4 regions of the Microbulbifer sp. SH-1 genome follow, and region 1 is predicted to be linked to each of the others. Evidence: predicted binding sites of a transcription regulator. Region 1 holds the regulator's gene; each other region holds the start of a gene.

What was found. The regulator LexA, encoded in region 1, represses DNA repair genes until DNA is damaged. The targets are predictions, from matches to a motif close to ACTGTNTNTANANACAGT.
Region 2: GNX18_RS01930 (PA0069 family radical SAM protein) is a predicted target of LexA. The motif match lies at 4,828-4,845, and genes of this name have one in related genera.
Region 3: recN (DNA repair protein RecN) is a predicted target of LexA. The motif match lies at 3,680-3,697, and genes of this name have one in related genera.
Region 4: GNX18_RS03830 (YebG family protein) is a predicted target of LexA. The motif match lies at 4,452-4,469, and genes of this name have one in related genera.

The regions. Positions count from the first base shown of each region.
Region 1 is NZ_CP046948.1:1,312,519-1,320,117, reverse strand. Features, by position in the region: gene GNX18_RS05825 (hypothetical protein) at 1-204, shown strand, start outside; gene topA (type I DNA topoisomerase) at 498-3,239, shown strand; gene GNX18_RS05815 (DUF6586 family protein) at 3,248-3,778, shown strand; gene GNX18_RS05810 (hypothetical protein) at 3,880-4,134, shown strand; gene lexA (transcriptional repressor LexA) at 4,221-4,829, opposite strand; gene GNX18_RS05800 (TIGR00730 family Rossman fold protein) at 5,021-5,662, shown strand; gene GNX18_RS05795 (DUF6763 family protein) at 5,735-6,067, opposite strand; gene GNX18_RS05790 (TetR/AcrR family transcriptional regulator) at 6,313-6,951, shown strand; gene nagZ (beta-N-acetylhexosaminidase) at 7,054-7,599, shown strand, end outside.
Region 2 is NZ_CP046948.1:435,191-442,789, forward strand. Features, by position in the region: gene GNX18_RS01900 (TSUP family transporter) at 1-495, opposite strand, end outside; gene GNX18_RS01905 (GIY-YIG nuclease family protein) at 714-1,007, opposite strand; gene GNX18_RS01910 (metalloregulator ArsR/SmtB family transcription factor) at 1,147-1,479, shown strand; gene GNX18_RS01915 (arsenate reductase ArsC) at 1,502-1,975, shown strand; gene arsB (ACR3 family arsenite efflux transporter) at 1,978-2,997, shown strand; gene arsH (arsenical resistance protein ArsH) at 3,016-3,717, shown strand; gene GNX18_RS01930 (PA0069 family radical SAM protein) at 3,721-4,809, opposite strand; gene GNX18_RS01935 (FMN-binding glutamate synthase family protein) at 4,948-6,492, shown strand; gene GNX18_RS01940 (sodium:proton antiporter) at 6,521-7,599, shown strand, end outside.
Region 3 is NZ_CP046948.1:2,344,876-2,352,474, forward strand. Features, by position in the region: gene dnaJ (molecular chaperone DnaJ) at 1-500, opposite strand, end outside; gene dnaK (molecular chaperone DnaK) at 668-2,611, opposite strand; gene grpE (nucleotide exchange factor GrpE) at 2,799-3,404, opposite strand; gene recN (DNA repair protein RecN) at 3,723-5,375, shown strand; gene GNX18_RS09990 (1-acyl-sn-glycerol-3-phosphate acyltransferase) at 5,549-6,142, shown strand; gene fur (ferric iron uptake transcriptional regulator) at 6,227-6,637, opposite strand; gene GNX18_RS10000 (outer membrane protein assembly factor BamE) at 7,001-7,345, shown strand; gene GNX18_RS10005 (RnfH family protein) at 7,376-7,599, opposite strand, start outside.
Region 4 is NZ_CP046948.1:839,839-847,437, reverse strand. Features, by position in the region: gene GNX18_RS03860 (mechanosensitive ion channel family protein) at 1-524, opposite strand, end outside; gene GNX18_RS03855 (2OG-Fe(II) oxygenase) at 524-1,429, opposite strand; gene GNX18_RS03850 (LEA type 2 family protein) at 1,711-2,184, shown strand; gene GNX18_RS03845 (hypothetical protein) at 2,278-2,721, opposite strand; gene GNX18_RS03840 (RNA polymerase sigma factor) at 2,714-3,268, opposite strand; gene GNX18_RS03835 (DUF6249 domain-containing protein) at 3,281-4,105, opposite strand; gene GNX18_RS03830 (YebG family protein) at 4,600-4,902, shown strand; gene GNX18_RS03825 (MAPEG family protein) at 5,074-5,466, opposite strand; gene GNX18_RS03820 (amidohydrolase family protein) at 5,476-6,783, opposite strand; gene GNX18_RS03815 (amidohydrolase) at 6,780-7,599, opposite strand, start outside.

The sequences.
Region 1 (7,599 bases):
ACCGCGATTTTCGCGAACGACGCCGGTCTCGGCGTGCAGTGGCAGGAGCGCAGCGGTGACAGGGGGCTGGATGCCATCCTGCATGCGCTGAGCGCAATGCGCCCGGTAATAGAGGAAGCAATACGCCTGCCACAGCCCGGGGGTAACTCAGACGGAAAACCGCTCGATAGTGGTGAAAGCCCGGATTCGCGACGCAATTCCTGACGTGCCCGGTGTTTTTCTGAACTAATGTATCTAGCGGCCGTCCCCTGAGCAAAGTAAACGAAATAGGCGCGTGATGCCTTGTATCGCGTGAGAAAACAGCAGGAGTCTACGGAGAACCATCTGCTGGATGGCGGGTCAGAATTGCGTGCAAAGCAGTCAATTTGGTCACCAAATTGTGACGATTGCTTGACCACACCGGGGGCGGAGCATATATATTCGCGCAGCGCACCGCCGTAAACGGCTGTCGCCGCAGGTGCGAAAGCAGTAAATTTTCTATTAAAAATCAGAAGCTTATGGGTAAATCACTGGTCATTGTCGAGTCTCCGGCGAAGGCAAAAACGATCAACAAGTATCTCGGCAAGGACTTTATCGTAAAGTCCAGTATCGGTCACATCCGGGATCTTCCTACCGGTGCCTCCAGCAAACAGCCGGTGGATGCCAAGGAGCGCGCCCGCCGGGCGGCGGAAACCCGCAAGCTGTCCAAAGAAGACAAAGAGGTCTACAAGCGCAAGAAAAGCCATGAGCAGCTGATCAAGCGTATGGGGATCGACCCGGATCACAATTGGGAAGCGCACTACGAGATCCTGCCTGGTAAGGAAAAAGTGGTTGACGAGCTGCGCAAGCTCGCCGCCAACGCCGACACCGTGTATCTCGCGACGGACTTGGATCGCGAGGGGGAGGCCATTGCGTGGCATTTGCGCGAGGCCATCGGCGGCAATGAACAGCGCTTTCGCCGTGTGGTTTTCAATGAGATCACCAAGTCCGCGATCCAGGAGGCATTCAAGAGCCCCGGCCCGCTGGATATCGACCGTGTGAACGCCCAGCAGGCCCGCCGTTTCCTCGATCGCATCGTGGGTTACATGGTGTCGCCATTGCTGTGGGAAAAGGTTGCCCGCGGCCTGTCAGCCGGTCGTGTGCAGTCTGTGGCGGTGCGCCTGGTGGTTGAACGCGAGCGGGAAATCCGCGCGTTTATCCCCGAAGAGTACTGGACGCTGTTCGCGGACACCGAAACGGTCAAATCCGACGCGCTGCGTCTGGAAGTCAAAAAGCAGGGCGGCGAGAATTTCCGCCCGGTCAACGAAACACAGGCCATGGCCGCAGTGCAGGCACTGCAGTCCAGCAACTTTGAAGTTACCGCGCGCGAAGACAAGCCCACCACTTCGAAGCCGGGCGCCCCCTTTATCACCTCCACCCTGCAGCAGGCGGCGAGCAATCGTCTCGGCTTTAGCGTGAAGAAAACCATGATGATGGCCCAGCGTCTGTACGAAGCCGGCTACATCACCTATATGCGTACCGACTCCACCAACCTGAGTGCGGAGGCTGTGGCCTCGGTGCGGGAGTTTATTGGCGAGAGTTACGGCGAGAAGTACCTTCCGGATAATCCGAACCGCTACAGTAGCAAAGAGGGCGCCCAGGAAGCGCACGAGGCCATTCGCCCTTCCGATGTGCGGGTCAAGCCCAACATGTTGTCCGGTATGGAGCGGGATGCTGAGCGCCTTTACACCTTGATCTGGCAACAGTTCGTTGCATGTCAGATGACACCTGCACAGTTCACGTCCACGTCTGTGGTGGTGAGTGCCGGAGACTTTGAGTTGCGCACCCGCGGCCGGGTTATCCGTTTTGACGGCTTTCTCAAAGTGGCGCCGCCGCAGAGCAAGAAAGACGAAGATCTGGCATTGCCGGACATCAAGGTTGGGGAAAAACTCAATCTCAAGAAACTGGATCCGAAACAGCATTTCACCAAGCCGCCGGCGCGCTTCAGCGAGGCAGCCCTGGTAAAAGAGCTGGAAAAACGCGGTATCGGCCGGCCGTCTACCTACGCGTCGATTATTTCCACCATTCAGGATCGCGGCTATGTGCGCCTGGAAAACCGCCGTTTCTACGCGGAAAAAATGGGCGACATCGTCACCGACCGTCTGAGTGAAAGCTTCACCGACCTGATGGACTACGGTTTCACCGCGAGCCTGGAAGAATCCCTGGATGCCGTGGCTGAAGGGAAAAAAGGGTGGAAGGCACTTCTGGATGAGTTCTACACGGACTTCAGCAAGCGCCTGGAACAAGCTCAGGATACCGACGGTGGCATGCGACGCAATGCGCCCACGGATACCGATATCAAGTGCGGTCAGTGCGGCCGCCATATGCAGATTCGCACCGGTTCCACCGGCGTTTTCCTGGGGTGTTCCGGCTATGCGTTACCGCCAAAGGAGCGCTGCACCAACACCATGAATCTGGTGTCCGGCGAAGAGGCTATCGACGCGGATAAGGATGACGAAGCCGAAACCCGTCAACTGCGGGACAAACATCGGTGCCCCAAATGCGGCACCGCTATGGACAGTTATCTGGTGGACGAGCAGCGCAAGCTGCATATCTGCGGAAACAACCCGGACTGCAACGGCTTCGAGGTGGAAAAGGGCACGTTCAAGATCAAGGGTTATGACGGCCCATTGATTGAGTGCGACAAGTGCGGCAGCGACATGCAGTTGAAGTCTGGCCGCTTTGGCAAATACTTCGGCTGCACCAATGATGCCTGTAAAAACACCCGCAAACTGCTCAAGAACGGTCAGCCCGCGCCGCCGAAAATGGACCCGGTACCCATGCCGGAGCTCGCCTGTGAAAAGGTCGACGACACTTACATCCTGCGCGACGGTGCTTCGGGTCTGTTCCTGGCTGCCAGCCAGTTCCCGAAAAACCGCGAGACCCGCGCGCCGCTGGTGAAGGAGCTGCTGCCGCATAAGGATGAGATTGATCCCAAGTACAGTTTCCTGTTCTCCGCACCTACGGAAGACAGCGAGGGCCGGGATACGGTTGTGCGTTTTAGCCGCAAAACCCAGGAACAGTACGTGCAATCCGAGGAAGACGGCAAGGCAACCGGCTGGAAGGCGTTCTATACCGGCGGTAAATGGCTGGTAGAGGACTCAGGCAGCAAATCCGCAGGGCCGAAAAAATCGGCTGCTAAAAAGGCGCCGGCGAAAAAGGCCGCGGCCAAAAAAGCAGCCGCGAAAAAAGCCCCGGCCAAAAAGTCACCGGCGAAATAGGTGAAGCAATGAGCAACCCCTATACCGGTCTGGTGGCTTCGGCCCTGCGAAAATCAGAGCTGATATTGCATTCACTGGATACCGCCGACGATGAAAGCCCGCCGCTGTTGCGGTCCGCGCTGCTTGAGGGTGCGTTGTTGCAGTTGTGGCGGGCTTATCGCGCGTTTCTGGCAGAGCAGGGCTACCAGCTGCAACTGGGCTTCAGACCTGGTGGCGAGCCGGACACTGCGGTCCGGTTACAGGAGCTGGTAAGTGCGCGCAACAAATACAGCGCTGAGGTCGCTGAGCTGCTGGATCTGGAGGAAAACCCCGAGAGCTGGTTTGCGGCTATGGCGCACTGCTGGCGGGGGTTGTGGCGCCCCACGGCGGGTGGAGGCCAGGAGTCTTCTCCGACCGCCAGCGGTGTGCAGTCCCTGATACCCCTGCGGCAGGTGGATTCAAACATTCCTGCCAGTCTCAGTGTGGAGAGCCTCAGATTTTGGCAGCGCCAGCTCGGCGAGCTGGTGGCACGGCAGCGCGCCCAGAGCGTGGAATGGTGATCAGGTTAGTGCGGCGCCACTCCCGACCGTGTCTGGCCACTGAATAATCACTGATCCCTGTGTTACACTGCCCGCAAATCCCGCTGTAACTGGAGAAGTGAATGTCCTCTGAGACTTACGAAATCATCGAGTTGTCCAATGGTGATGTGGCGCTGCGACGCGCTGGTCACAGGGAGGACCCGCTGGTGCGTATTCATTTCTCGGACGAAAGCCTGAACTTCCTGCGCGAGCACAAGATTGCGATCGCTCGTGCCATGTTGGAGGCCGGTATTGAGGCGGTGCAGGATCTCGGTGCCCTGGAGCCGGAACCCTTTGAAGAGGAAGAGGTGGACGTTACGGAACACACCATCCACTGAGGAGGAAAGCTCCCGGTGGACCAACAAAAACGGGGCTCGATGAGCCCCGTTTTTGTTGGATGACGCACAGGCTATTCGCCTGCAGGTTAGAACGGGTTCTGGCGAATTACGCCGACCGCGAGTCCTTCAATCGCGAAATTCTTGTCGCGCATATCTACTTCGATGACGTCAAATTCTTCATTCTCCGGCAACAGCTGGACCATCGCCTGGTTGCCGCGGCGCTTAAAGCGCTTAACGGTCACCTCGTCTTCGATTCGCGCCACCACAATCTGTCCGTTGCGGATATTGTCGGTGCGCTGTACCGCGAGAAGGTCTCCATCAAAAATGCCGGCGTTCTTCATGCTCATGCCGTGCACCCGCAACAGGTAATCCGCCGGCGGGTGGAAGAATTCCGCGGGGATCTCGCAGTACTCCTCGATATTCTCCTCCGCCAGAATCGGGTTGCCCGCGGCTACCCGGCCAACAATGGGTAGGCCACTCTGGTGGCCGGGAATGCGAATGCCCCGGGAAGCACCGGCAACCATTTCAATCGCCCCCTTGCGCGCGAGCGCCTTTAGGTGTTCTTCCGCTGCGTTTGGCGAGCGAAAGCCCAATTCCTGTGCGATCTCGGCCCGGGTGGGCGGGTAACCCGTTTCGTCCAGATAGGATTTGATCAGTTCCAGTACCTGAGCCTGGCGAGCAGTGAGGTTTGTCATGGGCGTTTCCTGTTGTCTGTATTTTTATACAGTTGCTGGGATTATATACAGATTTCTCCCTCACGCAATCCACAAGGCTCTCGCGTCAATACTGCTAGACTTGGAGGGACCGGCGAACTCCAAAACCTGCGCTGACTCGGTTTGCCGATTCGCTGCCAACATAAGAAGTAAGAGCGATTAGGAGAAGGCATATGCTGGATGCAAAAATGCCGGAAGCGTGGCGCGTGCTTCGTATTCAGTCTGAACTCGTCGATGGCATAGAGCGCCTGATTACGCTTAAGGGTGCGGTGACCGTATTTGGCAGCGCACGTTTTCGGGAAGACGCTGTTGAGTACCAACAAGGGGTGCGGCTGGGCGAGCTGCTGGCGGGTGAGGGCATCCCGGTTATCACCGGCGGTGGCCCGGGTATTATGGAGGCGTGCAATCGCGGCGCATTTACCCATGCCGGCGCTTCAATAGGCCTGAATATCGAGCTGCCATTCGAACAGGTGCCCAACCCCTATTTGGATATCCACCTGAACTTCCGCTATTTCTTCGTGCGCAAATTCATGTTTGTGAAGCATGCGGTTGGCTTCATAGCCATGCCTGGGGGCTATGGCACCATGGATGAGCTGTTTGAGGCGCTGACGCTGGTGCAGACCCAGAAGGTGCGGCGTTTTCCCATTGTGCTGGTCGGGAAGCGCTACTGGTCTGGTCTGCTGGAGTGGCTGGTGGGTACCGTACTTGAGCGCGCGTGTATCGATGCCGCTGATCTGGAGCTGTTCAAACTGGTGGATACCGTGGATGAGGCAGCGGAAATCATCATCGACTTCATTCGTAAGCGGGATGAGTAGAGACCGTCGCCCGCTGGGGCTGGTTGAGCCTGTTGTTCGTCTGGGCAACATTCGTCCGGGCAACAATCGCCATCACGGCCCTTCGTCTGTTCCCGGGAAGGTTTCACCCTCAAGGCGGTCTATGGTGCTCTGAACCGGAGAAAAAATCGGACTGGTGTAGCCGGAGTCTTCGTCGTCCTGCATCTCTTGCGCCCAGGAGCCGTAGCCCGCGTTGGCATCTTCCGGAGCTGCGGCGCCGATGACGGGCAATCGCGGCCAACTGTGAAAATCAATTTCATCAAGAGTGCCGTCGAGATACTGAATCTCGATGGTGCGGGATGGTTGGTCCACAGCGACCACTTCAAACAAATCACCGCTTTGAAAGTTCTCGAACCAGCTGCCTATTTCCGGCGCTATTCTCGCCATGGGGTACCTCCTGTCGTCATCACCCAAAGACGCCAATCACTGGCCTTTCATTCCAATCTAGTGTGCCGCGATCAAAGCTGGTAACCGGAGAGTCGCGAGAACTGCACGGCTTAACGAGACTGTGAGCGAGCTGGCCGTTTGCGGGTGGCAGTATGCAAGTGGGAGGTTTTCGGAAATGTTCGATCGGGTGTCGATGTGCTAGTCTCAGCTCTTAAACAAACGTTTTAATTGATGGTTTGAATTGGATGAGTCAGCTGGATACCGTCAACCGTATTCTCGATGCCGCTGAGGTGCTGTTTGCCGAACGGGGCTTCACCGAGACCTCTTTGCGCACCATTACCAGCACGGCGGGCGTCAATCTCGCGGCGGTAAATTATCATTTTGGTTCGAAAAAAGAACTGATACAGGCGGTTTTTGAGCGTTTTCTTACGCCTTTTACGGAGAATCTGGACCGGGAGTTAAACCGGCGGGAGTCTCAGGCCCAGTTGCAACTGGAAGACCTGCTGCAGAGTCTGTACCGGGTGGCACTCGCCGGGCTCGCCAGGGAAGGTCGCGACCCCAAGCGCTTCATGCGTCTTTTGGGGCTTGCTTACACCCAGTCCCAGGGACACTTGCGGCGGTTTATCGTGTCCCGTTACGGTGCCAGCTACCGGCGCTTTGCCGGACAATTATCCGATGCCCTGCCACAGGTTGACCCGGTCACATTTTACTGGCGCCTGTACTTCATGCTGGGTGCTACCATATTTTCCCTATCCAGCTTCGACGCCATCGAAGCTATCCTGAGGGAAGACTTTGGCGCCGAGAGCAGCCTCGACGAGACGCTGGCACGGCTCGCGCCGGCCGCAGTTGCCATGCTGACCGCGCCGGATGTCGGCGCGGGTTGAGGGCAGTGGCGCGGTCTGATCCGGCGGGCGGCGGTTGCACCGGACGTCATGGGCGCGGCGAGTTTCAAACGATTCCAGATTGGCAACAGGAGCTGACATCACATGTCTGTCCAGATTGGTCCCGTGATGGTTGATATTGAGGGCACCGACCTCACCGATGAAGACCGCGAGCTGCTGCTTCATCCGATGGTCGGTGGGCTGATTTTTTTCGCGCGCAATTTCCGCAATCGCGAACAGCTCGAAGAGCTGATCGCGGATATCCGCCGTGTGCGTCCTGAAATTCTGCTGGCGGTGGACCAGGAAGGCGGGAGGGTGCAGCGCTTTCGCGACACCTTCACCCGGATCCCCTCCATGCAGGCACTGAGCGCACGGGCCAACCCCCAGCAACTCCGCGATGTGGGCTGGCTGCTGGCGGCGGAACTGCTGGCCGTGGGTGTGGATTTCAGTTTCGCGCCGGTGCTGGATGCCGATGACGACTTTTGCAAAATAGTGGGCGACCGAAGTTTTGCGCAAGATCCCCTGGTGCTGGCGGAGAAGGCCCGGCCTTTTATCGCCGGGATGCACGAGGCAGGTATGGCGACTACCGGAAAGCATTTCCCGGGGCACGGCCAGGTGAAGGAAGACAGTCACGAGGAGCTGCCGGTAGAT
Region 2 (7,599 bases), 880 kb from region 1:
GACACCGGTGGCGGCAAAGAAGGTACCGGTGCCGGGCCCGAAGGCACCGTCGTAAAATCCCACCGCTGGGGCACAGGTGAGTGCCCACTGGGTTTCACTCTGGCGGGGATGGCTTTCATTGCTGCCCATGTTTGGTGTCAGCCATACATAAAGCGCCACGCAAAGCAGCAGAACCGGAATTACCCAGCTTAACCAGCTCGTATCGACACGTTGGATCAGCCAGGTGCCCAGCGCTGCACCGAGTGCTGCGGTGACAACCGGCAGCAGCAGCGCGCGCTCGCGCAGGTGACCCTTGGCGAACAACGTGGTGGTGGCTGTCAGGGTGCCAATCACCGCCTGGCTTTTGTTGGTGGCGAGTGCGGTGACCGGCGGCACGCCGGCGAGCAGCAGTGCCGGCAGGGTCAGCAATCCGCCCCCGCCCGCGAGGGTATCCACCCAGCCCGCGAACATGGCAACGGCAAACAACACCAGAAGCAGGGTGAGGGTGAGTTCCATGGGATTCCTTAGTCGAGGTATTGCGGTGGCGCGCATTGTATCAGCGGAAGCCCGGTGATCACCCCGCTGAATTTATTATTTTCCCCTGGTTCGGTCAGATAGGGCGGCTCCCGGTTTTATGTCGGAATCCCGCGGCGGCGCTGGCATTTGGTGATGCGATCATTGGTTTTGCGCTGCCGCGCCGGGCTCGCCATCGGGCGTTCCCTCCGCGAACCCGCTTACGCCGATTCGGGAGCAGGTGGCGCAGGGGGAAGCGCAATGTAGCCTGCAATCAACGCTTCCTTGCGCGCCTTGGGCCATTTCTTGATCTGTAATTCCAGCTTCAGCGCCTGCGACTTGTCCGCCACCGCCTGCTGAAATTCCAGCGTCAGTGGGCCGCGCCCGCGCAGTGCTTTGGCGGCCTTGGGACCGCCGTTGCTGTGCTCCCCAAAGCGGCGCGCCACGTCCCGGGTGATGCCGGTATACAGGCTGCCGGCGCGGGTGCGGATCAGATAAACAAACCAGTCAGACACTTTCTACCACTCGTGGAGTAATCGCTGTGACGGCGCATTGTATCAGCCCGCGGTTGCTTATTGTGTCTCGGTAAATTTACATATTCGAATATCCATATATAATGCCCGCAACCTGGCACCACCATTGTGAGGAACTGTGATGACTCCGGTGCAATTGTTCAAATGTCTGGCGGACGAGACCCGTCTGCGGCTGGTACTGCTGATGCAAGCGGAGGGGGAGCTGTGCGTGTGCGAACTGATGGCGGCGCTGGGGGAATCCCAGCCGAAAATCTCCCGGCATCTGGCGCAACTGCGCAACTGCGGCCTGCTGCAGGACACCCGTCGCGGCCAGTGGGTTTACTACAACATTCACCCGTCGCTGCCGGGCTGGGCGAGCAGCGTAATCGATACCGCGACCACTGCTGAAGCCGGTCGCTTATCGGCACTGCGGAGCAGCCTCAAGGCCATGGCCGATCGCCCCGTTTGTTGCTGAACAATCCCAAGGAAATGGATCAATGAACATTCTGTATATCTGCACCCACAATCGCTGCCGCAGCATCCTGAGTGAAGCGATCACCAATCATCTCGCGCAGGGGCGCATTAAGGCCTGCAGTGCCGGCAGCCAGCCCAGTGGCGAAGTGCACCCACTGTCGATCCGCTATCTCAGGGAGAAAGGCATAGATACCGCGGGGCTCGAGAGCAAATCCTGGGACGCCTTCGAACAGAATCAGCCGGATGTGGTGGTCACCGTGTGTGACAGTGCCGCCAATGAAAGCTGCCCGGTGTGGTTTGGCGATACCCTCAAGGTGCACTGGGGGCTGCCGGACCCCTCGAAACTGGAGGGCAGCGAAGAAGATATTCGCGAGGCGTTCTACCGTGTGATGGAAACCATTGAGCACCGCGTGCAGGGCCTGTTGTCCCTGCAGGAGAAGAACCTGTCGCGCGAAGAGTTGCGAAATGCACTTGTCAGCATCGCCGAGGTCAACTGATCGTGGGTCTGTTTGAACGGTATCTCTCGGTCTGGGTGGCACTGTGTATCGTCGCGGGCGTTTTGCTCGGCACCCAATTTCCCGCACTCTTCCACTGGTTCGCCGCGCTGGAAGTGGCCCGCGTAAATATTCCGGTAGCGATCTTCATCTGGTTGATGATCTACCCGATGATGGTGCAGGTGGACTTCAGTTCCATTCGCGATATCGGCAAAAAACCCAAAGGGCTGTTGCTCACGCTGGTGATGAACTGGCTGATCAAACCCTTCACCATGGCGGCCCTGGGTTGGTTGTTTTTCCGGGTGATTTTCGCCGACCTGGTGGACCCGCAGACGGCAACGGAATACATCGCCGGTATGATCCTGCTCGGCGTGGCGCCCTGTACCGCGATGGTGTTTGTGTGGAGCCAGCTGACCCGCGGCGATGCCAATTACACCCTGGTGCAGGTGTCGGTGAACGACGTCATCATGATTTTTGCCTTCGCCCCCCTGGCCGCATTTCTGCTTGGGGTCAGCGATGTGACCGTGCCCTGGGATACCCTGCTGCTGTCGGTCGTGCTGTATGTGGTGATCCCGCTGATTGCCGGCATCCTGACCCGCCGCGCACTGGATTCTCGAGCGGATCACTCGCGTCTGAACCATTTCCTCGAAACTGTAAAACCGATTTCCATTGCCGGCCTGCTGGCGACCGTGGTGCTGCTGTTCGGCTTCCAGGCGGAGACCATTCTCTCCCAACCGCTGGCCATTGTGCTGATCGCGATTCCACTGCTGATCCAGACCTACGGGATTTTTGCGATCTCCTACGGCGCGGCACGCGCCATGAAACTGCCGCACAATATCGCCGCACCGGGCTGCATGATCGCCACCTCCAATTTTTTCGAACTGGCGGTGGCGGTGGCCATCTCCCTGTTCGGCCTCAATTCCGGTGCCGCACTGGCAACCGTGGTGGGGGTGCTGGTGGAAGTACCGGTTATGTTGAGCCTGGTGGCCTTTGCCAATCGAACCCGCCACTACTTTGAGGAGTGAGTTGTGCCCCTGAACGATATGCCGAACATTGACGCCGACTGTCTGCAACCGATCGACGAGACGAAGCTGTTTTCTGTTGAGCGCTCACCGGCGCCCGTGAAAATCCTGTTGCTTTACGGCTCTCTGCGGCCGCGCTCTTTCAGCCGCCTGGCCACGGAAGAGGCCGCGCGTATTCTGGAATTCTTTGGTGCGGAAACCCGCACCTTCAACCCCTCCGGATTGCCGCTGCCAGACGATGCGGAGGAAGACCATCCGAAGGTTCAGGAGCTGCGCGCGCTGGCACAGTGGTGCGATGGCATGGTGTGGTGCAGCCCGGAGCGCCACGGCGCCATGACCGGCATTATGAAAGCGCAGATCGACTGGATCCCGCTGGCGATGCAGAGTATCCGTCCCACCCAGGGCAAGACCCTGGCAGTGATGCAGGTCAGTGGTGGTTCGCAATCGTTCAACGCCGTAAACCAGATGCGGGTGTTGGGACGCTGGATGCGGATGGTCACCATTCCTAACCAGTCGTCTATTCCCAAGGCGTGGTTGGAGTTTGACGACAACGACCGTATGAAGCCGTCATCCCTGTACGACCGCGTGGTGGATGTGATGGAGGAGCTGGTGAAGTTCACCCTGTTGCTGCGGGATCGCTCGGACTATCTGGTAGACCGTTACTCCGAGCGCAAGGAAAGTGCCGAGGAATTCCGCAAGCGGATAGACCAGCGCTCGATGTGAACCCTAGAACAGACTCTGCTGATCTCCGGCGCGCGGCGGCAGGGTAAAGCGGCTGGAGTCCAGTGCCAGTTTCCTTTCATTCAGGCCCAGCTTGCGGCAGTGCACCTTGAAACGTTGTCGCAGTAGTTGGGCGAATACGCCGGTGCCGCGCTGGCGCTCGCCAAATTCGCTTTGGTTGTCTTTTCCCCCGCGGCTTTGCTGCACCAGACTCATGACATGCGCGGCTCGCTGCGGATAGTGCTCCGCCAGCCATTGCCTGAACAGCGGCGCCACTTCAAACGGCAGCCGCAGCAGAATGTAGGCGGCCTGGATGGCGCCGGCTTCGCTGGCGCTGGTCAAGATATTTTCCAGCTCCGAATCGTTGAGCGCCGGGATCATCGGCGCTGCCATCACTGCGGTGGGAACCCCTGCGCCGCTCAGTGCCTCGATGGTGCGCAGGCGCGCGGCCGGCCCCGCGGTGCGCGGTTCCAGTCTGCGTTTCAGGTCGTTATCCAGCGTGGTTACACTGATGGCTACATGCACCAGGTTGTCCCGGGCCATCTCTGCCAGGATCGGCAGGTCGCGCACAATCAATTGGCTCTTGGTGACGATGGTCAGAGGATGGCGGTGGCGCTGCAGGGTTTCCAGTATCTGGCGGGTGATCTGCTTGTCTTTTTCCAGCGGCTGGTAGGGGTCGGTATTGGTGCCCATGGCGATGGGACTGCACTGGTAGCCCTTCTTGCGCAGCGCCTGTTCCAGTAGCTCTGCCGCATTGGGTTTGTAAAACAACCGTGTCTCGAAATCGAGCCCCGGCGATAGGTCCATATAGGCGTGGGCGGGGCGGGCGTAGCAGTATACGCAACCATGCTCACAACCCCGGTACGCATTAATCGACTGGGTGAAAGGAATATCCGGGGAGCTGTTGGTGGCGATAATGGATTTCGCCTTTTCCTCTATGGCCACGGTTTCAATCCGCTCAAGCGGTTCCAGCTCCAGCGCCCAGCCATCGCTCTCGCGGCTGCTGACCTGGTCCACAAAGCGCCCGGCCAGATTGCTGACGGCGCCGCGGCCCTTGTGCAAGCGGGTGGGGTTGCTGGGGGAGTCGTTGGCCACGCTGATGCTCTTCTGGGTACTGTATGTGTATACAGTTTATTGCCGCGTGCCGGACGGTGCAACCGGCGCGGACAACACTTACAATGACTGGGCAGTTTTGGCTATCGACCTATCAACAATCAGAGCAGGGGTCAGGGAATGGATCTTCAGGCAGTGGCCGCGATTTACGGCTTTGCGGTCAAGGTGTTGCAGCTGTTTGCAATGCTGTTCGCCTTCGGGTTAGTGGTGCTGGTGCTGTACGTGGTGTACCTGTACCTGTCGGATGTGAGCCAGACCAAGCAGGCGATCCGGCGCAACTTCCCGGTACTGGGTCGCTTCCGCTACCAGTTCGAGCATCTCGGCGAGTTTTTTCGCCAGTACTTCTACGCGCTGGATCGCGAGGAGATGCCGTTCAACCGCGCCCAGCGCAACTGGGTTTACCGCGCGGCGAAAAATGTGGATTCCACCCTCGCGTTCGGTTCCACCAGGCCGCTCAATCAGCCCGGTGATATCGTCTTCCTTAATCACCCGTTTCCGACCCTGAGCAAGGACGCAGTACCGCCGCGGGAAGTGACTCTGGGGGAAGGCGTGGCACGCAAGCCCTACACTACAAGGTCGATTTTCAATATTTCCGGCATGAGCTTTGGTGCTCTGTCGGTGCCCGCGGTGACGGCGCTGTCGAAGGGGGCAGCCAAGGCCGGCATCTGGATGAACACGGGGGAAGGGGGCCTTTCCTCGCATCATCTGGCCGGAGGTTGCGACATCGTGTTCCAGATCGGCACTGCCAAATACGGGGTGCGGGATGCGGAGGGCAACCTGTCGGACGACAAACTGCGAGAGGTGGCGGCCCACGAGCAGGTGAAAATGTTCGAGTTGAAACTGTCCCAGGGCGCCAAACCCGGCAAGGGCGGCATCCTGCCCGGTATCAAGGTCACGCCGGAGATTGCCCATGTGCGTGGTATTCCCGTTGGCATGGATTCCATCAGCCCCAATGGCCATCCGGAAATCCGCGACGTGGATGGGTTGCTGGATATGATCAATCATATCCGCGACGTCACCGGCAAACCGGTCGGCTTCAAGTGCGTTATCGGCGTCAGCGACTGGCTGCACGATTTGTGTGCGGCTATCCAGCAGCGCGGTATCGAATCCGCGCCGGATTTCATCAATATCGACAGCGCCGATGGCGGCAGCGGTGCCGCCCCCCAGAGTCTGATGGATTACATGGGCCTGCCGCTGAGTCGCAGCCTGCCGCTGGTGGTGGATTTGCTCGAACAGTACGGGCTGCGCGAGCGGGTGAAGGTTATCTGTGCCGGCAAGCTGCTCACCCCTTCCATGGTCGCCTGGGCGCTGGCGATGGGGGCGGATTTCGTAAACTGCGGGCGCGGTTTTATGTTCGCTCTCGGCTGCATCCAGGCAATGCAGTGCAACAAAAATACCTGCCCTACCGGCGTCACCACCCACAACCCGGATCTGCAGCAAGGGCTGGATCCGATGGACAAAGCGGAGCGCGTGTATCACTACGCGCGCAATATGGAATACGAGGTCGGCACCATTGCCCATTCCTGCGGCGTGCCGGAACCGCGCCTGCTGCGCCGCGCCCACGTGGAGGTGATCAACGAGCGCGGCGTGCCCGTGCCGCTGAACGATCTGGTACCCGAGATAAAACCCAAATCCGTGATCGCCAGCGACCGCAGTATGAATTGATGAGCTGAAGAGAAACAGGGAGAGCACCATGGAAGGCGTCACCACACTGGTCGGGCAAGGGCTGTATATGGCGCTTGCCGCCGTCGCGGGCCTTGGTATTGCGCGTCTGCTGAAACGCGACGATACCCTCGGCTGCCTGATTGCGGGCGTGCTCGCCGGAATGCTGTTGCCGGTTTTTGATTACAACACCGGCCTGCGCGCAGAGAACATCCACCAGTTGGTGTTTTTCATCATACTGCCGGTGCTGATTTTCCAGTCCGCCTGGAAGATCGATCCGGATGCTTTGTTCCGCTGGCTCGCGCCGGCACTGCTGCTGGCCACGGTGGGCGTACTGATCTGCGCGTTGATTACTGCAGTGCTGGTGTATTTCGGGGTCGTGCAGTCGGGTGGTTTTCCATGGATCGCCGCACTGCTCACCGGCACCATCCTCGCCGCCACTGACCCCGCCGCGATTGTTGCCCGCCTGCGCAAGACCGGCGCCAATAACGAACTGCTTACCTTGCTCGAAGGAGAAAGCCTGTTCAACGATGCGGCGGCGATTGTGCTGTTTTCCTTTGTGTTGGGTATCGCCAGTCACAGTGCCATGGAAGGTGCTGTTGCCACAGGCGAAGAAATCGCGGGCGCGGGCAGTTTCGCGCTGTATTTTGCCGTGGTTTTCTTCGGTGGGCTCGCGGTCGGTACCATCTGCGGCTTGTTGACCGCCATTACCATCCTGTTTCTCCGCTCCGCCGGTGCTGCACTGGTGGTGCTGGTGTTGGCGGCCTTTGGCAGCTTTTACCTGGCGGAACACGTGGTGGGTGTGTCCGGTATTCTCTCGGTAATGATCTGCGCGATTGTCGCCCGAGCTTGTCTGCGCGAGCAGGAGCAAACCTACCTTGCCCACGCGGCACCGACCTGGGAATGGTTGGGGCTGCTGTTCCATGCGCTGATCTTTGTGATGATGGGACTGGTGATTACAGTCGATATGTTTGTTAATCACTGGCTGGCGATGATTGTTGCCATTGTGGCGGCGATTGGCGCCCGCGGGTTGGCTGTGTTTTTGGTGGCACCAATGGCGCGCTTTGTGGGGCCGCCGATCACAAAGAACTGGCGATTGATTCTGAGCTG
Region 3 (7,599 bases), 1.0 Mb from region 1:
CCGGCGCCGCCACAGGTGCCACAGGTCTGGGGCTTGGAGCCGGCCTTGGCGCCGGAGCCGTGGCAGGTGCCACAGTTGGCCAGCGTCGGCACACGGATCTTGACGGTGGTGCCGCGCACCGCGTCCTCCAGATCCAGCTCCAGGTCATAGCGCAGGTCGGAACCGCGCTGGGGTCCGCGACGGCCGCCACCGGCGCCGCCAAAGATATCGCCGAACACGTCACCGAAAATATCGGAGAATCCACCGAAACCACCGCCACCGTGGCCCGCCTGGCCGTCAACACCGGCATGACCAAACTGGTCGTAGGCCGCCTTCTTCTGCGGGTCAGACAGAATCTCGTAGGCCTCGTTGGCCTCTTTGAATTTGTTCTCCGCCTCTTTGTCGTCGGGGTTGCGGTCCGGGTGATATTTCATCGCCACCCGGCGGTAAGCCTTTTTCAGCTCCTTTTCATCCGCCCCTTTGCTGACGCCGAGGACTTCGTAGTAATCGCGTTTGGACATAGCTCTGTGTGTTCTTTTTAAAACTGCATAAGGCGCGGGAGTTCAGGTAAACCCCCGCGCCTTCTATATTCCCCTGTAGGAGCCTGCTTGCAGGCGAAGGAAGCTCGCCTTTGGCGAGATTCGCCTGCAAGCAGGCTCCTACATCTAGGGTTAAAGCGGTAAGTTAATTACTTGCCGTCTTTCTTGTCGTCTTTGACTTCTTCGAACTCAGCGTCCACTGCATCGTCGCCACCGGACTTACCACCGGAGCTCGCTTGCTCCGCCTGCTGTGCAGCGGCGTCCTGAGCCTGGGCCTGTTCGGCGTAGAGTTTCTGCGTCAGGGAGCCGGAGGCTTCGGTCAGTTTGGTGGTAGCGGCTTCGATCGCGGCCTTGTCGTTGCCTTTCACCGCTTCCTCGGCATCCGCCAGGGCGGCGTCGATCGCGGCTCTCTCTTCACCGGTCGCCTTGTCACCGGCTTCGTCCACGGTCTTGCGGGTGGCGGAGATCAGGCCGTCGAGCGTGTTGCGGGCCTGCACCAGCTCCTCGAACTGCTTGTCCGCTTCGGCGTTGGCCTCGGCGTCGCGCACCATTTTTTCGATTTCCTCGTCAGACAGACCGGAAGAGGCCTTAATGACGATGGACTGCTCCTTGCCGGTGGCCTTGTCTTTGGCGTGCACGTGCAGGATACCGTTGGCATCGATATCGAAGGTCACTTCGATCTGCGGCATGCCGCGCGGCGCCGGCGGGATGTCGGCCAGGTCGAAACGGCCCAGGGATTTGTTCTGTGCCGCCTGCTTGCGCTCACCCTGCACCACGTGAATGGTCACGGCAGTCTGGTTGTCATCGGCGGTGGAGAACACCTGAGACTTCTTGGTCGGGATGGTGGTGTTCTTCTCGATCAGCGGGGTAGCCACACCGCCCATGGTTTCGATACCCAGGGTCAGCGGGGTCACGTCCAGCAGCAGTACGTCTTTCACGTCTCCGCCCAGAACCGCGCCCTGGATCGCTGCACCCACGGCCACGGCTTCGTCCGGGTTCACGTCCTTGCGCGGCTCTTTGCCGAAGAACTCGGTCACCTTTTGCTGCACCAGCGGCATACGGGTCTGGCCGCCCACCAGGATCACTTCGTCGATCTTGCCGGTGGTCATGTCCGCGTCCTGCAGTGCGATTTTTACCGGCTCCAGGGAGCGCGCCACCAGGTCTTCCACCAGGCTCTCGAGCTTGGCGCGGGTCAGTTTCACCACAAGGTGCTTCGGACCGGTGGCGTCTGCGGTGATGTACGGCAGGTTCACTTCGGTCTGCTGGCTGGAGGACAGCTCGATCTTGGCTTTCTCGGCCGCTTCTTTCAGGCGCTGCATGGCCAGGGGATCACCCTTCAGGTCGATGCCCTGCTCTTTCTTGAACTGCTCTGCCAGGTAGTCGATCAGGCGCAGATCGAAGTCTTCACCACCGAGGAAGGTGTCTCCGTTGGTGGACAGCACTTCAAACTGCATTTCGCCGTCGACGTCGGCAATTTCAATGATGGAGATATCGAAGGTACCGCCACCCAGGTCGTATACCGCGATGGTGCGGTCGCCGCCCTTCTTATCCAGGCCGTAGGCCAGCGCAGCCGCGGTGGGCTCGTTGATGATGCGCTTGACGTCGAGACCGGCGATACGGCCGGCGTCTTTGGTGGCCTGGCGCTGGGAGTCGTTGAAGTAGGCCGGCACGGTGATTACCGCAGCGTCCACTTTCTCACCGAGGAAGTCTTCCGCGGTTTTCTTCATCTTTTTCAGCACTTCGGCAGAGATCTGCGGCGGGGCTTTCTTGTCGCCCTTCACTTGCACCCAGGCGTCGCCGTTGTCGGCTTCAACGATGGAGTAAGGCACCATCTTGATGTCTTTCTGGACGACGTCGTCCTTGAACTTGCGGCCGATCAGACGCTTCACCGCGAACAGGGTGTTGGTCGGGTTGGTCACCGCCTGACGCTTGGCGGACTGGCCTACCAGCACCTCGTTGTCGTCGGTAAACGCAACGATGGATGGGGTGGTGCGATCGCCTTCAGCGTTTTCGATAACACGTGCCTTGTCGCCATCCAGTACCGCTACACAGCTGTTGGTGGTACCCAGGTCGATGCCGATGATTTTTCCCATTGATCTGTATCCTCACTTTGCTGCGCGCGCCGTTTTCTGTTCAGCGCCGCGCTTTTGTATTCGGTTGCCTGCTTATATTGGTGCCGCCGTTTCGTTTTCAAGGGCGGTTCCCGCAATTCCGCGGCACAGGGATGTGCCGCCGCGGACGTCTTTTCTGCAATTCACGGATGAATTGCAGAAAACTTAACTAAGGCGCTTTGGAAACCACAACCATGGCCGGGCGCAGCAGGCGGCCGTGCAGGCGATAGCCCTTCTGGAACACGTCGAGCACGGTGTTCGGCTCCACATCCCCATTCGGTACCTGGGTCATGGCCTGGTGCAGTGCCGGGTCGAAGGGCTCACCCGCGGGGTCCACCACTTCCACCCCGTGCTTGCCGAGGGTGTCGAGGAAGGACTTGCGGGTCAGTTCGATCCCTTCGATCACCGCCTTATTGGCCTCCTGCTCGCCGTCGATGGTGGACAAAGCGCGGTCCAGATTGTCGACCACCGGCAGCAGCTCCTTGAGCAACCTCTCGACGCCGAACTTGTGCGCCTTTTCCACATCCTGCTCGGCGCGGCGGCGGGCATTCTGCACCTCGGCCTGGGCGCGCAGCACCATATCCTTGTGTTCGGCCAGTTGCTGGTGCAGGGAGGCGATCTCAATCTCCTGTGCACTCTCTACCGCCAGCTCTTCCTGCAGAACCTCCTCCGCCGCATGCTGCTGATCCGCGGTGGGAGTTTCTACTTCAGCGGCGTGCTCGCCGGTGTCGATATTCTGTTCGTCCTGTTGGTCTTCGCTGCGCTCTTTGGCCACTGCTGTCTCCGTCTGTACTCGTCGGCTTGCTGCCAGTTGGGTCAAAATCGGTAAAACGCCGGCGAACGCCGGCAATGCAGGCGTATATGGGGACGTTCCCACGCACTTCAAGCGCTGCCGCACACCTTCTCACCGACATCCCATGACCTTTTCCTTGGCATCCATCGGAAAGGCAGCTGCCAGATTAGGGTGGCACGGCGCTCACCGCGAAAATAAGACGAAAAATAATTGCCTCGCAATCCGCGCCCGGGGTGATTGAAAGTTTGTCGAAAAATACTGTATAAACAACCACTACTAACAACCACCAAGCGCGATCCCATGTTGCTGCATCTGTCCATCAGTCAGTTCACCCTGGTCGACCAGCTGGAGCTGGAGTTCGGCCCCGGCACAAGCACCCTGACGGGCGAAACCGGCGCCGGTAAGTCCATTACGCTCGACGCCCTCGGCCTCGCCCTCGGCGACCGCGGCAATGCCGAGCTGGTGCGCGCCGGCGCCAGCCGTGCCGACATCCACGCCACCTTCGATATCAGCAACCACCAGGACGCCCGCGACTGGCTGGAGGAGCAGGAACTGGATGCCGGGCGCGAGGTGATCCTGCGCCGCACCATCGGTGCCGACGGCCGCTCCCGCGCCTATATCAACGGCCAGCCGGTAACCCTGCTGCAGCTGCGCGCCCTCGGCGAGCAGCTGATCGACATCCACAGCCAGCACGAGCACCAGTCGCTGCTGAAGAAGGAAACCCATCGCCGCCTGCTGGACGAATACGCCCACGCCGAGGCGCAGAGCGCCGAAGTGCGCATTCACTTCAAAACCTGGCAGGACCAGTACCGCCGCTACCGCAAACTTGCCGACAGCGCCGAGGAGACCCAGGCGCGCCGCGACCTGCTGGAATACCAGTTGCAGGAACTGGAGCAGCTGGACCTCAAACAGTACGAACTGGACGAACTGGAAAGCGAGCAGCGCCAGCTGGCCAATGCGGGCGATATCCTGAACGGCAGCTATCAGCTGGCCGCGCTGCTGAACGGCGGCGAGGGCGATATCGCCGAGCAGCTGCACCGCGCCCTGCATCTGGTCAGCGCCATGCCGGAACAGACCCAGGCGCTGATGGACGTGGCGCAGATGCTCGACAGCGCGCGCATCCAAGTGGACGAGGCCGCCAGCACCCTGTCGCGGCATATCGACCGCTTTGAAATGGACCCCGAGCGGCTGGCGGAAGTGGAAGAGCGCCTCTCCGCCATCTACTCTCTCGCGCGCAAGCACCGGGTGCAGCCAGACCAGCTGCCGGAAGTGCAGCAACAGTGGCAACAGGAACTGGACGAGATCGGCGCACCGGATGCGCTGGACAAGCTGGCCGCAGACTGTGAGCGGCTGGAAAAAGCCTTCCGCACCAGCGCCGGCAAGCTCAGCAAACTGCGCGCGGCCGCGGCGAAGAAGCTTGCCGATGCGATCAATACCCAACTGGCGGATCTGGCCATGCCTCACGCGCGCGTGGAGCTGGCACTGGTTGAACTGGAGAAGCCTACCGCCACCGGTCTCGAGGAAGTGGAAATCCTGATCGCCACCAACCCCGGCCAACCGGCGCGTGCACTGGGCAAAATTGCCTCCGGAGGCGAACTGTCGCGGGTCAGCCTGGCAATCCAGGTGGTCACCGCGCAGACCTCCCGCACCCCCACGCTGGTGTTCGACGAAGTGGACGTGGGTATCGGCGGCGCCACCGGCGATGTGGTGGGCAAGCTGCTGCGTCAGTTGGGTGAACGCGGCCAGGTGATCTGCGTGACGCATCTGGCGCAGGTGGCCGCCCGCGCCCACCGCCAGTACCTGGTGGAAAAGCACAGCGATGGCGCCGCTGCATTTGTCGCCCTGCGGGAGCTGCAGGACGGGGAGCGCAGCGCCGAGATCGCGCGCATGCTCGGCGGCGAGGCCACGCCGCAGTCATTGGCCCACGCGGAAGAAATGCTGAGCCGGGCCTGAGCAAAGATCATCACCCACACTTCATTTGCAGACCCGATCAGTCACAGAAAGTCGGCCCGGATTTCCCGCCCGGGCCGAAATTGACCGAAAGCGGCGCTTAATTCACTTTATACTGCCGCGCCCTTTGCACAGGGTTCCAAACTAAACTGTCGGGCAAAGAACTCGGTCACATCATGCAGACAACCATTTTCAACACCCCCATTCTTACCCCCTGCCTGCGCCTGCTTGCGCGCGGACTTTTGAAACTGCACGGCTGGAAAGTCGTGGCCGACGCGCGCGCACTCAAGCTGAAGAAGTACGTGCTGCTGGCGGCACCGCACACTTCCAACTGGGATGGCTACTTTTTTATTCTTGCGGCACTGAAGCTGAAGGTGAATCCGCAGTGGATGGGTAAGGACAAGTTATTCAAATTCCCCCTCGGCCCGACCATGCGCTGGTTCGGCGGCATTGCCGTGGATCGCAGCAAGGCCAACAACCTGGTGGAGGCCACCGTCAATCAGTACAAAGCGCGGCAGGAACTGGTGATCGCGATACCGCCGGAAGGCACCCGCGGCAAGGCCGAGCGCTGGAAGACCGGCTTCTACCACATTGCCCGCGGTGCAGCGGTACCCGTGGTGTGCGGGTTTATCGACTTTGCAAAGAAAGAAGCAGGTCTTGGGCCGGTGATGGAAATGGGCGAGAACCTGGCAAAAGAGCTGGCGCGCTTTGGCAGCTTCTACGCCACCAAGGTGGGCAGATATCCGGAACACTATACGGCGCCGGTGTGACCGACGCCTCTATCCGAAAGCCCGACGCTGCCGGCGTCGAAACAAAAAAAGGGAGCCAACTGGCTCCCTTTCTCATGCTCGGGCTCAGCTGCCCTTTTTCTTTACATACAGCACCAGGCTGTGGCCGGTGAGCTCGTAACCGTGCTCCTCGGCAATCTGATGCTGCAACTCTTCAATCTTCTCGTTGTGGAACTCGATCACCTCGCCGGTATCGGTGCACACCATGTGGTCGTGGTGGTCGCCGCGGTCCAGCTCAAATACCGAGTGGCCGCCGTCGAAATTGTGGCGCATGACCAGGCCCGCGCTCTCGAATTGCGTCAGCACCCGGTAAACCGTGGCCAGGCCGACGTCTTCGCCGGCATCCAGCAACATTTTGTACACATCCTCAGCACTCAGATGCTGGTCACTGGCACCCTCCAGCAGCTGCAGAATTTTGACGCGCGGCAGTGTGACCTTGAGGCCAGCCTTACGCAGTTCCTGATTTTCGTTCAACATGAGTAATACTTTCCGGATGTGTGCTCGTAATCGCTATGTCGTAATCATGCGCACGCCTGTCAGCAGGCGCGCAGTTCGGGTATTATCCACACCCAGTGCGCCCAGCGGAACCCCAAACCGGGTTTCGGTCCGGCGTTGCCCAAAATGACTGAATCCTGCGCGCTCCGGAATAAGTAAATACCCACTTACGGCCAGCGATGCGCGCGCAGATTGCGGGAAAGTGGTGCTATTGCCAGCTTTCTGATCGCCCCGGGGGAACTTTGCCGGCACGCTGGCGACTATTCTCATGTCCCGTGGCCGGACCGGCAACCGTTCGCGCCAGTGACAATTCGGAACCCAATAAAAATCCAGATGGAGCAATCAATGCCATCCGTTGTACGAATCCTGCTGATCGCTGGCGTCTGTAGCCTCGCTACCGCCTGCAGCCTGTTCAAGTTTCCCGGTGTGCACCGTATTCAGGTCCAGCAGGGCAATATCGTCACCCAGGAAATGGTGGATCAACTCAAACCAGGCATGACCCGCCGCCAGGTGCGCTTCGTGCTGGGAACCCCTCTGGTGGAAGACACCTTCAATCCCAATCGCTGGGATTACATCAATCGCGTCCGCGACCCCGATGGCGACGAGTCCCAGAAGCGCTTTACGGTCTATTTCAATGGCGACCAGTTGATTGAGACCAGCGGCGACTGGCAGCCCGCCGGCTGGCCCTGATCAGAACCCCCACCGCCAGGCAAGCGGAGCTCAATCGCCCGCGGCCTGACGCTTGGCCTTCTCCGCCCGCTGCTTGCGCGCCTCTTTGGGGTCCGCAATCAGCGGGCGATACACCTCCACCCGGTCTCCCGGCTGCAGCACGTACTCGGAAGCCACCGCCAGCCCCTTGGTACCGAGCGCCTGGCCAAAGATCCCGAGCTTGGCAGTTGCCGGGTCCACCTCAGGATACTCCCGCGGGATTCCCGAAAGCTCCA
Region 4 (7,599 bases), 470 kb from region 1:
TCCACCTGCTCCACCCGCCCCTGCACCTCTTCGCACTTGATGACATCTCCAGCTTCGAAAGGAAAGCGCCACAGGATCAGGATGCCGGCGAAAAAATTCTCGAAAATATCCTTGAATGCCAAACCAACCGCCACCGACAGCAACCCCAGGCCACCCAGGGCACGCGCCGGCGTTAACCCCGGGAACATAATCATCGCGGTAAACAGCAGCCCGATCACCCAAACCACGATCTTGGCGAGGCGCACCAGCAGATGTTGCAGAGAAGGACGTTGAGTGGTTCGCCTGGCGAAGCGGAATACGCAACGCCCCACCAGCGTGGCCACCACCCAAGTCAGCACCAGCATCAGCATACTGGCGACGATAAACGGGATATGGCCGAGAAACGCCTTCCAGATGTTGAGAATAGAAGCCGTCACCGTATCCAGAATTTCCGGAAACGACGAAGGGGCGACCTCCGCGAGCTTCAGTGACTCCGCCAGCTCTTCCGCTTTGTCGCCCCCCGGGGGCTGCTCCTGCCCGCCCATCAGTCGCTCCGCGCCAGGTAATCCCCCAGGCGCAACCACTTGGTGGCAATCCATTTTTCCCCCGCCACCACGGGGCTGCCACCGTGTAGCGTCTGGTAATCCAGGCCGCCGGCATCATCGGCATAGGAGAAGAACAGGCCGCAGCCTTTCTTGGGCAGGATATCCAGGCCGATTTTGGGAAACACCGTAGAACCGCCGGCCTTTACATCGTTCAGGTAAATGATCAGGGTACCCACACGCTGCCCGCCCATTGACAGAACCCGCTGGTTTCCGGGGCGCGCCGGATCAAAGAAATCGTAGTGCGGCCGATATTCAGCCCCGGGCGGATAGTGAAGAATCTGCAGCGGTTCACCCCGGCTTTCGGCCACCCCCAACAGACGGGACAGGCGGGATTCGATGGCGGCGACCAGTGGGGTTTCCCCGCGCTGAAAGAAAGCCCCAGAGCTTGTGCGCACGTCGCGTTTAAGCTCGTAGGTTCCTTTGTCGGCATTGACCACGCGCGAAGGCGTAAGCTTCGGGCGCGACGATTCGATCAGGGCATCGCATTCCCAGTCACAGAGCAGATTACCAAACAGAACGACGTTGGGTTGCCGCATGGCCAGCAGCACCTCCACCTGGCGATCATTAAGGTCGATGCAATTTGCACTCAACTCAAACAGCCGAAAGCGCTTGCCATCCTCCACCGCGGTTGCAGATCCGTGCTCCGCGGCAGCCTCCGCCGTCACGGCACCGGTCTCATGGTCAGCCAAATCCTGACCGGCCAAACACTGTTGCACAGCGCGTTCAATCTCGGGCCGATACCCCGCTTTCAGCAGGGCATCCATCATTGCAGCGAGGCTCTGACCACGCTTTATGGCATCCCGTATCCACTGCTGCAGATCCGGCTGTAACTGCGCAAACTCCACAAGACACTCCTTTGCCCTACTTTGCCCTACGCCCCTCCAGTGTCGCTCCAAATTGACACCGTACTGGGACCAGAGTATAGCCCTGTGTACAAATCCCCGCGAAACCCGACGACTCAAACCGGGCTTCCCGGGTGCCCAGGTTGCCCGCGCGCTGAACCCTTTGTCGCGAATGCGGTCTTTTACCGACCAATCCAACCGTATCCCAAGGGGGAACAGTGAGTCATTTGCTTCCACTTTTTGCACGAATTAATCCGTCCGCCTACAAAGCGGTATGCCGGGCCATGAATGTACCCATTCTACTGGTCACTCTGCTGGTCGCCCTTTCCCTGCAGGGCTGCGCAACCCTCTCGCCGGATTTTGAAACCCCCGAGGTACAAGTGACGGCGCTGGAGCCCCTGCCGAACAACCACAGCGGCGATCTGCGTTTCCGCATCCATTTGCGAGTATTCAATCCCAATGACACGGACCTGGCGCTGTCCGGCCTCTACTACACCCTTAAACTGGCGGGACACAAAGTGATCACTGGCACGTCCAACACGCTACCGGTAATCCCGGCCTACGGACAGGAGGCCATTGTCGTCGACGCCTCCGCCAACCTGATGGGTTCATTTATGGCGGCCGCGGAATTGCTTCAGTTGCAGGGTAACACCGTGCCCTATGAGTTGGAGGCCAAGCTCGGGCTGCAGCGCACCCTCCTGCCCGCCATCCGCGTAACCAAGCGCGGCGAAATACCATTGGGGCAATACAGTCGATAAAGGGGGAGAGAGCAGAGACAAATAGAAGAGAGGTTAAAGCCGGAGGAAAACCTCCGGCTGGAAGGACATTGCCGCCTGGACGCCGGGATCAGATCAGCGCCGCGCGGCCAGAATTCCGCCAGTCATGGCAGCCATGGAACTCGCAATGCTCAGGCCCACCAGGCTGTACAGGCTGATGCTCTGCTCCACCAGTGACGCCAGTACCTGATCGAGCGGGAACTGCCAGCAGACGATGGCGGAAGCAGCCACCACCGCCGCATATTGAAAGCGGGAGGCTCGACGCTCTGCGCGTTTCGCCGGAACCGGAGGCAGATCTGCCATCACCCGTTCGCAAAAGCCATCATCGTCCAGATGCGGTTCGTTGAACTGCAGTTGCTGCGACAGCCAAGTGTCAAAATCCGGCTCACCGTCTGTCATATCCGGCCGCAGCCCGGGCTGCGCGAAACCGTCTTTGGTAACCATGCCTTTACTATCACTCCCAGAAGCATCACCAGATGTGTTTCGGGGTTGTGCTGACTGCTGTTTGAAATCAGCCATTGACTACCTCCTCTCGCCAGGCCTGCAGTAGGGTCTGCAGTTTGGCCCGCGCGCGATTGACGTGGGATTTTACCGTGCCCAGCGGCAACTTCATAATGCTCGCGGCCTCTTCGTGTGAAAAGCCGCGCTGCATGCACAGATGCACCGCCTGCCGCTGGACGTCACTCAATTCCCCCATAGCCGAATTCAGATCTCTGGCCATCCCCAGCTGCAGCGCTTCTTCGACGCTCTCGCTGGCCTGGGCCCGATCTACCGCATCCTGGTCCACGTCCGGCGCATTCTTGCGCTTGTGACTCATGACCAGATTGTAGGCAATGCGATACAGCCAGGTGCTGAATCGCGCATCCCCCCGAAAAGCAGGCAGCGCCTTATAGGCTTTGATAAAAGCCTCCTGCGCCATATCGTCGGCGAGCGCCTGGTCGCCATCGCACAGCTGACGAAGCGAGAAACGCAGCTGTGACTGATAGCAACGAACCAGCTGGGCATAGGCCCGCTGGTCCCCGTCTTCGACGACGCGCCGGATCAGGTCCTCATCATTGAGGCTCATGGATGGCCGCCCTTAACCTGCTTGCTGCTGCTGATCGAGTTTCCAGTTGATATAGCGGGCTATACCGATGAACAGCGGAATCAGGCCCAGGCTACCGACCCCCAGGCCAGCGGTCGCGGTCAGCCAGATAAAGATCGCAGCGCCCACAGCAATCAGTGTAAAGCCCCGGTCCTTGGTGTTGCGGCGCCCTTCACCTTCCATCGCATCGAGGAGTTCCGGCGGAATATCGCGACCTTCCGATACCAGGCGGTTGATGTTCTCCATCACCAGTTGCTTCTTGCGGTAGCTGTTGCGGGTCACCAGCCACACGATCAGGATCGGCATACCGAAAAATCCCAGAATGGCGAAAATGCCGATCAGCCACTCCATGTCCCGCGGGCGATATTGTTCGATATCGTGCCCATGATGCATATCTCGTTCCGCACGCTCGCGAGCGCGTTCGGCCCGCTCCCGCGCGCGTTCGGCCTGTTCCATCTCGGCCTTGATACCGATTTCGATGTTGCGTGGCACGGATTCCAGCGCCTCATCCACCACCAGGCCCTTCTCATCGAGAATGCCCTTCTCCTCAAGCTTCTCGTAGATCCGGCGGGTTACCGCACCGCCAAACTCCTCGCCGAGGTTGATCTCCACATTGGCACTCTCGCCATTCTCATCACGGGCGTGAATACGCAGACTCCCGTCCTCCTGGCGCAGAATCCTCACCTGCTTGGAGACCTTCGCCTCAGGTGCCGGCGCCACTTCGGGTGCGGGCGGCACAGGAGGTACTGGTGCAGCCGCCTCCCCCGCTTCCTGGGCAACCAGGTTTCCGGACAACCCCACAGCTAGGGATGCCGCCAAGGCGAAGCCCCAAACCGGTGACCGGCGCTGAACATGTGAATTGCTCGCTCTCATTCGTGTTATCTCGCTCTTACTCAAATTGGTCCTGGAAGCAGTACCGGGAAACAGCCCGCGGGCATATATTCCCGCGGCAAAGGCGCCGCACTGGCACCAGATTGTACCTTTTTCGATCACTCCGCATCAGGGGGGCGACTACTGGCCATCTGCCCGGCCCCGGGGACCGAATGCGTCTTACCCGTTCAACAGATGGACGCGGGAGAGTTCCGATTTGGATGCAATGGCCGCGAAAAATTCTCTCGCTGCGAATCTCCCCAATCGGTTCACCGGGGCTCAAATCGCGGTTGACACTGGATACCTATACAGTTACCTTGTGTGCATCCCGGCCAATAACAAGTTAACCAATGTTTGCGGGATACAGCCTGCGACTGCACTGGTCAGCAATCAGCCAAGACAATTTTTCCAGAGCAATTTTTCCAGAACAACAGGAGGCCCTTATGGCGGTAGTAGCCGTTTGGAAATGCGATAGAGACGGAGCCATGTTCGACAACAAGAAAGACGCCGAAGAACACGACAAGATGCTGGAACTGGCCGCAAACATTACCGCGCTGATCGAGCGCCATGTAGCGGGCGTTTCCGAGCAGGCGAGCGAAGAAATTGGCCTGATGCTGGCGAAGCGTCGCGAAGTCCTGGCCCGGGCCTGCAAGGGCAAGCCGGAAGACCTGCTCACTGAGGATGAAAGCTTCAACGAATCAAATGCCCAGAGCGAGAACGTAACTCCGCTCGCGGCAAACCAGTAATTCGCGCCGCCCGGCCTGTCCCCCGCTGGCCGGGCGACCCGATCCCGGGGCATCCCTCTCCTCTGGGGAGAATGGAAGCCTCACCTTTTTCCATCCCTGTACTCTGCCCGGCCCCCGCCGGGCTTTTTTTGTGGCCGCGGAATAATGGCCGCGCGCGTAGCGGTCACTCGATCAGAGCACAGCGGCGATATCTATCAGCGCCAGAGTGGCGATCACCAGCCAGGTCAGCAAGGTGCCGAAGAAGCGCCCCGGATGGTAGCCTCCCTTGCCGCCGATCAGACCGATAGCATGCAGCAGTCTCGCGAACACCAATGCGCCGCCGAGACAGTGCAGCCACAAGGGCGCCAGGCCGTTAAGTTCGGCGATCAACATCAGGATCAGCGCCAGGGGGATATATTCCACCGCATTGGCATGGGCCCGGATTAGTACCGAGCCCTCCTTGTCGCCGCCAGTGCCGATCCCCACCTTCTTGCCGCGGCGAAAACCCACCACTCTGAATGCCAGCGCAAGCACCAGCAACGCACACAAACCCGCGTAGAGCGCGGTAATTTCCACATTTTGCATTTTTATTCCTTACTTCAGTTTATAGCCATGCCCGGTACCGGCCTGCGGGTGCAGATAGCGGTCACGCAGGCGCGTCGAGCGGGTTACCAATGACTGCGGCTTGCCGTCAATCAGCACCATTTCCGCGAAACTGGTAACTTCCAGTGGATCGCCACTCCACAGCACCAGATCCGCCCGGCTACCGGGGGCCAGAACCCCGCCCTCCAGGCCGAAGATGGTCGCGACATTGGCACTGATGGCCTTCACACCCTCTTCAAATGGCAGACCGTAAGCCACGGCGTTGCCAGCCCCCTGGCGGGACAGGTAACTGTTATGAGAACCCGCGTAACCCGGGCCACTGATCGCCACCAGTACACCGGCTTTCTGCATCAGCGCGGCGTTGTCCAGGCGTGCGCCGAGTTTCTCGAACGCATCGGGAGAATTCCCCAGCGCGTCAATCACCACCGGCACCCGCGCGGCGGCCAACTGGTCCGCCACCATCCAACCTTCTGCGGCGCCCTGAATGATAAGCTTTAGATTGTATTTTTTGGCCAGCGCCAGCATCTGCAGCAGATCGCTGGCTCGGTTGGCACTGACCAGCAGCGACTGCTCGCCTTCTATCAGCGGTTGCAGCGCCTCGAGATCCGCGATGGAGAACTCCAGCTCCCGCCATGCACCCTTACGAATGGCATCGCGATTGCGGTTGTACTCCACAGCCTGTTGCAGTGCACCTTCAATCTGCTCGTAGGCCCGCGCGCGACTGCCACCCGCCAATTGCGCACCGTACTCGCCGAAATACACTTTTTGCACCAGCCCGGTATCGATAATGCTGTCGAATTCGCCGGTAAGTTTGATGGCGAAGCCCTGTCCCGCGAAGATTTTTTCCTCACTGCTCGGCACTACGACGGCGCGGGTCAGGCCACCAGCCCGATTGAACGGGATCAGCGTCGAGCGCGGGTTGTAGGCCACCGACGGATCGAAACCCGCCCCAATGGCGCTATCCAGCACCGCGCCATCGTTGGTGGAGGCGGCGGCGCCGATTTCGGTCAACCCAAGTTCACTGCTCGGCGCAATCAGGCCGGGGGTTACCACCTTGCCGTAGCCGTCTATGATCAGGTCCGCGTTCAGGTCCCCCAGATTGTCGGCGATCTGTTCAATGCGCCCGTCGCGCACCAGCAAATCCGCGGACGCCAGGGTACCCTGGTCCGTCAGCGTGACGATCTTTGCATTTTTGATCAGCACCGTCTGTGCCTGGGCCGCAGCCGCCAGCACCATGGCCACCAGTGAAACCAAAGCGAGCCGCGCGGCAATCCCGCAACGCTGTTTAACGCCGATCATTGTGCACCTCCCTGGGTTTCCACATCGCTGCCGGACAGTCGCACACCTTCCGCATCCATAATGCCCAGCTCAAAGTCACTGTGGGGCTGACGCTCGGGATTGCTGCGGTCGTACATCAGGTTGCCATCAATAAATACCTTTTCCGCCTTGGCGTACACGCTGAACGGATTGCCGGACCACACCACCAGGTCCGCCATCTTGCCCTTTTCCAGGCTGCCGGTAACGTCGTCGATGCCCAGCGCCTTGGCCGGGTTGAGAGTCATCCACGCCACTGCATGACGTGGTTCGATCGCGAAACCGGCGCGCTGACCAGCCACCATGGCCTTGGCGGTTTCCTCGTTCAGGTGCTGGATACCGATTTCGGAATCCGAGTGGATCATGCCGCAGGCCTTGGCCTGGTCAATAATGGCGAGATTGGCCTCGGTCATGTCGAAGGCCTCGTGCTTGAAGCCCCACCAGTCGGCCCACACCGCGGCGCAGACATTGTTCTCCGCCAGCAGGTCCGCCACTTTATAGGCCTCCACTGCGTGGTGGAACGCGGTAATCTGGAATCCGAATTCCTTAGCCACGTCCATCATGATGGCCATTTCCTCACCGCGGTAGCAGTGGTTGTGCACCAGGATTTCGCCATTCAAAACGCCGGCAAGGGTTTCCAGCTGCAAGTCACGCTCCGGTTCTTCACCGCCATTTTTTTCGTAGTCGTCCCACTTGTCGCGGTAGGACGCCGCGTCGATCCAGGCCTGACGATAACCCGCCACATTGCCCATACGCGTGGATGGAAGGGTTCCCTTGCCGCCGTACACCCGCTTGGGATTT